Caldalkalibacillus thermarum: one gene and its partner. The protein of the gene in region 1 interacts with the protein of each later gene in a pairwise test. Links are inferred from orthologs where the notes say so. Each region holds a gene or a part of one and is shown on either strand. Other genes may lie near its edges.

Region 1 (3,090 bases):
GGGAGCCCATCCTTTAACCTTTGCCGGATTGGCTGGTGTAGGGGATCTGATCGTGACCTGTACCAGCCGTCATTCCCGTAACTGGCGCTGTGGCTATGCCATTGGACAAGGGAAGCCCTTGAATGAGGTGTTGCAATCAATGGGTATGGTGGTGGAAGGTGTGCGGACAACCAAGGCCGCTTATCAGATTGCTCAAAACAAGAAGGTAGAGATGCCTATCACCAAGGAGCTGTACCATGTGCTCTTTGAAGGGAAATCGCCCCGGCAGGCTGTTGATGATCTCATGCGACGGGGCCGCACCCATGAAATGGAATCCCGCTTTTTTGATGATTTTAATCGTTATTTCTAATCTTGAGGGAGGTCACCATGCTCTCTCCCGTTACATAAGATATGATGAGACATTCGTTAGGGAGGGTATGTGGTGGCGAAAAGAAAAGACTCTAATAACTTTTTTGATCAAGTGGAAAAGAAAACAAACGTGTCGGAGAAGGACTTAAAAGCATTAGCGAGTAAAGTAAACCCTGAGGACCTTCAGAATGAAAAAAAGGTGCGGGAATTAATTGCTCAAGTAGCGGCCTTGGCAGGCATTCCAGTCTCAAAAGAGAAAGAAGACCAAATTGTTCATTTTCTGGTTACACATCAACCCAATATGGAAGAGATGCAGGCCATGCTTCGCATGTTTCTGGCGCCCAAAAAATAGCAGCGTGGGCAGCTGTTGTGACAAGCTTTGTCAACTCCACATAGCATAGTACTGCTAAACAAGAAGGGTTCAAAAAACAAGGAAAGGCACAGTTAAACGAGAGTGCGCGCTGGGCTTGCTCTCGTTTTTGCTATCATTTACCTCATCTTACGCTGATTGCAATGTATGGCACTTGATGAGCGTTGAACACTAATGAAAAAAGGCCAAAATGAATATTTTACGTGATAGGGCTTGTTTTTCACCAGGAATAAGTGTATTATCAGTAATGCGCACGCATGGAATTTATGGCATTATTTTTTAACAGTGTTTTGTGTCTGTGTGAGGGGGAACGGAAGGTGCCAACACCAAGCATGGAAGATTATTTGGAGCAAATCTATTCATTAATTCAAGAAAAAGGATATGCCCGGGTCTCTGATATTGCCGAAGCTTTGAATGTTCACCCCTCGTCCGTGACAAAAATGGTGCAGAAACTGGATCAGAATAAATATCTTGTTTATGAGAAATACAGAGGGCTCATTTTGACACCAAAAGGAAAAAAGATCGGCAAACGTTTGGTAGACCGGCATACCCTGCTGGAAGAATTTTTGCAAATGATCGGTGTACCTGAAGAAAATATCTATAAAGACGTGGAAGGTATTGAACATCATCTGAGCAAGGATTCGATCACATGCATTGAATACCTGGTTCAATACTTTCAGGAGGATCCTAAACGCTTGGAAGACTTGCTGATGATCAAGCAAAGGAATGAACAGGAGGACGAGGAGAAAGCATCAGATGTCTCAGACATTTGATGCTTTTTTTGGTTCAGAGTGGCCCTGATGTCATGATGTGTGCTTGAGCATATAATGGTTAAATAGAGTGATGATTGGAGGGGGACCACTTGCTCAAGTGTGATGCGGTATTTGCAGGTGGCGGGGTGAAAGGCATTGCCTTTATTGGGGCCATTCGGGAAACGGAAGAAAGGGGATACCAGTTTCAACGTGTAGCTGGAACGTCAGCTGGCTCCATTATGGCTGCCTTGCTTGCCGCAGGATATTCGGGAAAAGAGATGGAGGGGCTTTTAGAAGAGTTATCATTTCCTGCATTTTTGCAAGCGGATTGGATCGGGCGCCTGCCGGGGATAGGCAAGCCCTTGAATATTCTGTTCCGCAATGGCATGTACAATACTGCCGGTCTTGAGCAATGGATAAGAGACAAGTTAATCAAAAAAGGCATTTGGAGTTTTGGTGATCTGCCGGAGGGAAAATTGAAAATTATTGCTTCTGACATTACCAATGGAAGGATCATGATTATTCCTGATGATCTCCCTTTTTATGACCTCGACCCTGCTCCATTTCCGATTGCTCGAGCGGTTAGAATGAGCTGTTCGATTCCTTATTTTTTTCAGCCTGTCATGATAAATCAAAACAAAAAAAAAGTTGTTGTGGTTGACGGGGGGCTATTGAGCAATTACCCCATTTGGATATTTGATTCCAAACAGACTCCCCGCTGGCCCACATTCGGATTCCGCTTAAAGGGGGCTGATCGTTATCAGCCAATGAAAATTTCAGGACCGTTCAGCATGTTTAAGGCCATCTTTACCACCATGATGGAAGCTCACGACCGTCGTCATATTGAAGACCATGATGCCATTCGCACAGTGTTTATTTCCGTTGAAAATATAAGGGCTACTGACTTTCATTTAACGCTGGAACAAAAACAAAAGCTCGTCCGCTTGGGACGAGAGGAAGCGAAGCGCTTTTTTGACCAATGGAGTTTTTCAAATTATATCTCCCGCTACAGGCGGGCACCAGTGAACATTAAAAGCAAAAGTCAAAAGGGAGACTAAGGAAGTAAGCGGAACGAATTAACAGCTGGCACAAAGACCTAGGAAGAAAAGGGTCTTTTCTTTTTGCCTTTATTTCCTTCAATCACTTTGAACGGGTAATCTTTTCGCTTTTGTCTCGGCTTTCTGTTTATCGCAGCCCTTTTGCCCGAAAGGGTGGGTATATCAAGATTGTGTCTGTTTTTGACCGAAGGCCTGGATACAGGTGGATGGTGGTGATGTGTGGGCTTGCCTTTGCGGTAAATATAACGATAGATCCCATAAAATGCAGCTAGCACCAAAACCAGCAAAACAGCATTGCTGGCCAGCCCTACAGGATCTTCCACCAAGCGGTAGATGAGCCCAAAGGCAGCTAGGCTGACAAAAAAAACGAAAAAAGGTTGTCTCAGTTGTAAAAGTGATCGATTGACTTGACGCACCATCATCACCACCATCCATTATAGGTTTATGCTGCAGGCTATGATTGATAGACGTATGGCCTGGCTTGATCAGTTTGAACCTGGTCAGCGGCCATGGGGTTGAGGGCCTGTTCCCTTTCCAGCAAACGTTTAAAAGAGGCGATGGC
Region 2 (3,106 bases), on another replicon or contig:
AAACCTTGCCTACTAATACTAACAATGCTGAGCAACATGCCGTTGAGCAACACGCCCCTGACAGCCAAGAAGAGACGGAAGAGGAGGATACGCTGTCCTTCCAGGGGCAGGGGCCGGTTGTTTCTGCTCATGTTTCCAATAAAAAGAATAAACAGCCTGCCCATGTGCAAGAAAATAATGACTCCCGGCCAGTTAAATCTCCTGTAAAACTGCATAGGTCAGAAAAGCCAGATGACAGGTTAATAGAGAGAAAGCCACTGAATCAAAATAATGACAGATACACCACAGACAGGAACAATATTAATACCGAAAGCCAAGACAATAAGCTGGAGAGGCCGGGACAACCAAAGGAAAAACTGAAACCGCAAGAGCCTCCTGTTAAGGAATCCCGTTCCGGCACAGGAGGTTCTTTTATTTTTACTCAGCTCTGAAAATATTATGAAAATATAATCTTTTGCTGTTGCTATTTACAAGTGTGGTGGACGGTGATATAGTACTTTATCAGAAGTTGTTGCTGAGATTCCAACCCCTGGTCAAAACAGAAAAGGAGCAAAACATCGCTCTTATCCAGAGAGGTGGAGGGACTGGCCCGATGAAACCCGGCAACCGCCAGACAGAGTCTGGAAAGGTGCCAATTCCTGCGAAGATGTAAAAGTCTTCGAGAGATGAGAGGATGAAGTGACCAGCGACATCCTTTCTGCATCTCAGAAAGGATTTTTTTGTTTATTTGATTCCTCTGCCCTTTTACCAGGGTGGAAAGCAGGTGAAACAATGATTGACATACAAAATGTGGTTAAGCGGTTTAAGTCAAATAAACAAGAAATTACAGCGGTAGATCACGTTTCGCTGTCCATTAAAAAAGGCGAGATTTTTGGTGTGATTGGCTATAGCGGGGCAGGTAAGAGCACCTTGATCCGCATGATTAATTTATTAGAAACCCCGACGGAGGGTAAAGTCATTCTGGATGGCACAGATTTAAGTGCCTTGTCGACTAAAGCCTTGCGCCAGAAACGGCAAAAAATAGGCATGATTTTTCAACACTTTAACCTGCTCTGGTCCCGCACTGTAAAAGAGAATATCATGTTTCCTTTGGAAATTGCAGGCGTGCCTAAAGCCAAAAGGGAACAGAGGGCCCAGGAGCTGATCAGGCTGGTTGAATTGGACGGCAAAGAAGATCAATACCCGTCTCAGCTGAGCGGCGGACAAAAGCAGCGCGTGGGCATTGCCCGTGCGTTGGCTAATGACCCGCACGTTTTACTGTGTGATGAAGCCACATCCGCTTTGGATCCCAAGACAACGGACTCCATTCTGGATCTCTTAAAAGAGATCAATCGCCGCTTAGGTCTGACCATCGTGCTGATCACCCATGAAATGCATGTGATCCGCAAAATTTGTGACCGGGTGGCGGTGATGGAAGGGGGCCGGGTCGTTGAAGTAGGGGATGTGACAGACATCTTCCACCAGCCCCAGCAGGAGATCACTAAGCGGTTTGTCCAGCAGGTGACAAAATCGGATGAGATTTTGTCTGGTGCAGCAGACTGGCAAGTGGATCAGGGCTGGGTTGTGGAGTGCCGGTTTATGGGCGAGGTGGCTGGCAAACCGGTGATCAGCCAATTGATCCGCCAGTTTGACATCGAAGTTAATATTTTACAGGGTAAAATCAGCCGCTTAAAAGAATCCTCCTATGGTACCCTGCTTATTCAGGTCACCGGAGAAGAGGCTGAAATTAAACGGGCTATCGGCCACCTTAAGTCTCTTGGGGTGGGAGTGGAGGTGCTAGCATCATGATGGAAATCTGGGAGGCGCTCTTCCCCAACGTTTATCTGGAAGAGTTGTGGGCGGCCACCTACGAAACACTGTATATGACGGTTGTCTCCCTGTTTTTTACCGCTCTCTTGGGTATTCCTCTGGGGGTTTTGTTGTATATGACAGCCCGGGGCAATCCTTGGGAAAACCGATTGTTTTATAGTGTGACAGGGACTATTGTCAACATTTTTCGCTCTATTCCTTTTATCATCCTGATTATTTTACTGATCCCCTATGTGCGCTTGATATTCGGGGTAGGTTACGGCATGAGCGCTGCCATTCCGGCGCTCATAGTAGGCGCAGCACCGTTTTATGCGCGTTTAGTAGAAATTGCTTTCCGGGAAATCCCCAAAGGGGTGGTGGAAGCGGCACAGGCAATGGGAGCCAGCAACAGGCAGATCATTTTTAAAGTGCTGCTTCCGGAAGCCAAACCGGCCCTGGTGTCCGGTTTGACTGTCACCGGTATTGCCTTGATCGGCTATACGGCAATGGCCGGGGTGGTCGGTGCCGGCGGCTTAGGTTATTATGCTTACCGCATGGGCTTTCAGATGAATTATCAGGATGTTACCTTGATCGCGACGGTTGCCATCATTATCATTGTGCAGTTGTTTCAAATGGTGGGCGACCTTATCGTTAAAGCCATTGACAAACGATAAGGTTGATCATACATCACCATACATTAAAACGGTTCAAAAGGGGTGTAAAAAGATGAGAAAACTAGTTTTACTCTCTTTAGTATTTGTTCTGGCCTTGGGTTTGGCTGCCTGCGGTCAGGCAGGGGAACAAAATGATGAGGCTGCACCTGAGGAGACACAGGAAGAGACCACTCAGGAAGAGGGACAGGAAGAGGGTACAGTTGAAGGGGGTAAACTGGTTGTTGGCGCAACCCAGGTGCCTCATGCTGAAATCCTGAATGAAGTGGTCAAGCCGCTGTTGGCTGAAGAAGGCATTGAGTTGCAAGTTGAAGTGTTTAGCGATTATGTGTTACCGAACCAATTTTTGGCTGAAGGAGACTTGGATGCTAACTTCTTCCAGCATATTCCTTATCTGGAGAGCCAAAATGAACAGCATGGCTATGATCTGGTGGTTGTCACTGGCGTGCATATTGAACCAATGGGCGGTTATTCTGCTCACTATGACAGCATTGAAGAATTACCTGAAGGAGCCAAAATTCTCCATCCTGATGCTGTCTCCGAAGTGGGGCGGGTGCTCAAGCTCCTGGAATCCCATGGCTTGATTAAACTGGCAGATGATGTGGGCTTCTATGGCACCGTTCGGGATATTGTGGAGAATCCGCACA

The links.
Region 2: the proteins of mntR (region 1) and IEW48_RS07000 interact in binary tests that used the Escherichia coli proteins (3 or more experiments, as listed by UniProt). The link is inferred for Caldalkalibacillus thermarum from one-to-one orthologs.

Annotation. Positions count from the first base shown.
Region 1 is NZ_BMKZ01000009.1:12,049-15,138, forward strand. What follows is about bases 1-2,763. They hold mntR (transcriptional regulator MntR), read left to right. Parts: upstream 1-1,035; coding sequence 1,036-1,491; downstream 1,492-2,763. Other genes in these bases: IEW48_RS04995 (NAD(P)H-dependent glycerol-3-phosphate dehydrogenase), read left to right, coding at 1-349; IEW48_RS05000 (stage VI sporulation protein F), read left to right, coding at 422-700; IEW48_RS05010 (patatin-like phospholipase family protein), read left to right, coding at 1,581-2,528; IEW48_RS05015 (SA1362 family protein), read right to left, coding at 2,567-2,763. Outside these bases: more of IEW48_RS05015, read right to left, coding at 2,764-2,950; IEW48_RS05020 (DUF1385 domain-containing protein), read right to left, coding at 2,983-3,090.
Region 2 is NZ_BMKZ01000013.1:37,441-40,546, reverse strand. Bases 1-2,779 are described here. They hold IEW48_RS07000 (methionine ABC transporter ATP-binding protein), read left to right. Parts: upstream 1-771; coding sequence 772-1,788; downstream 1,789-2,779. Other genes in these bases: IEW48_RS06990 (MetQ/NlpA family ABC transporter substrate-binding protein), read left to right, coding at 2,515-2,779; IEW48_RS06995 (methionine ABC transporter permease), read left to right, coding at 1,785-2,462; IEW48_RS07005 (anti-sigma factor domain-containing protein), read left to right, coding at 1-431. Outside these bases: more of IEW48_RS06990, read left to right, coding at 2,780-3,106. UniProt on the Escherichia coli protein: Part of the ABC transporter complex MetNIQ involved in methionine import. Responsible for energy coupling to the transport system. It has also been shown to be involved in formyl-L-methionine transport.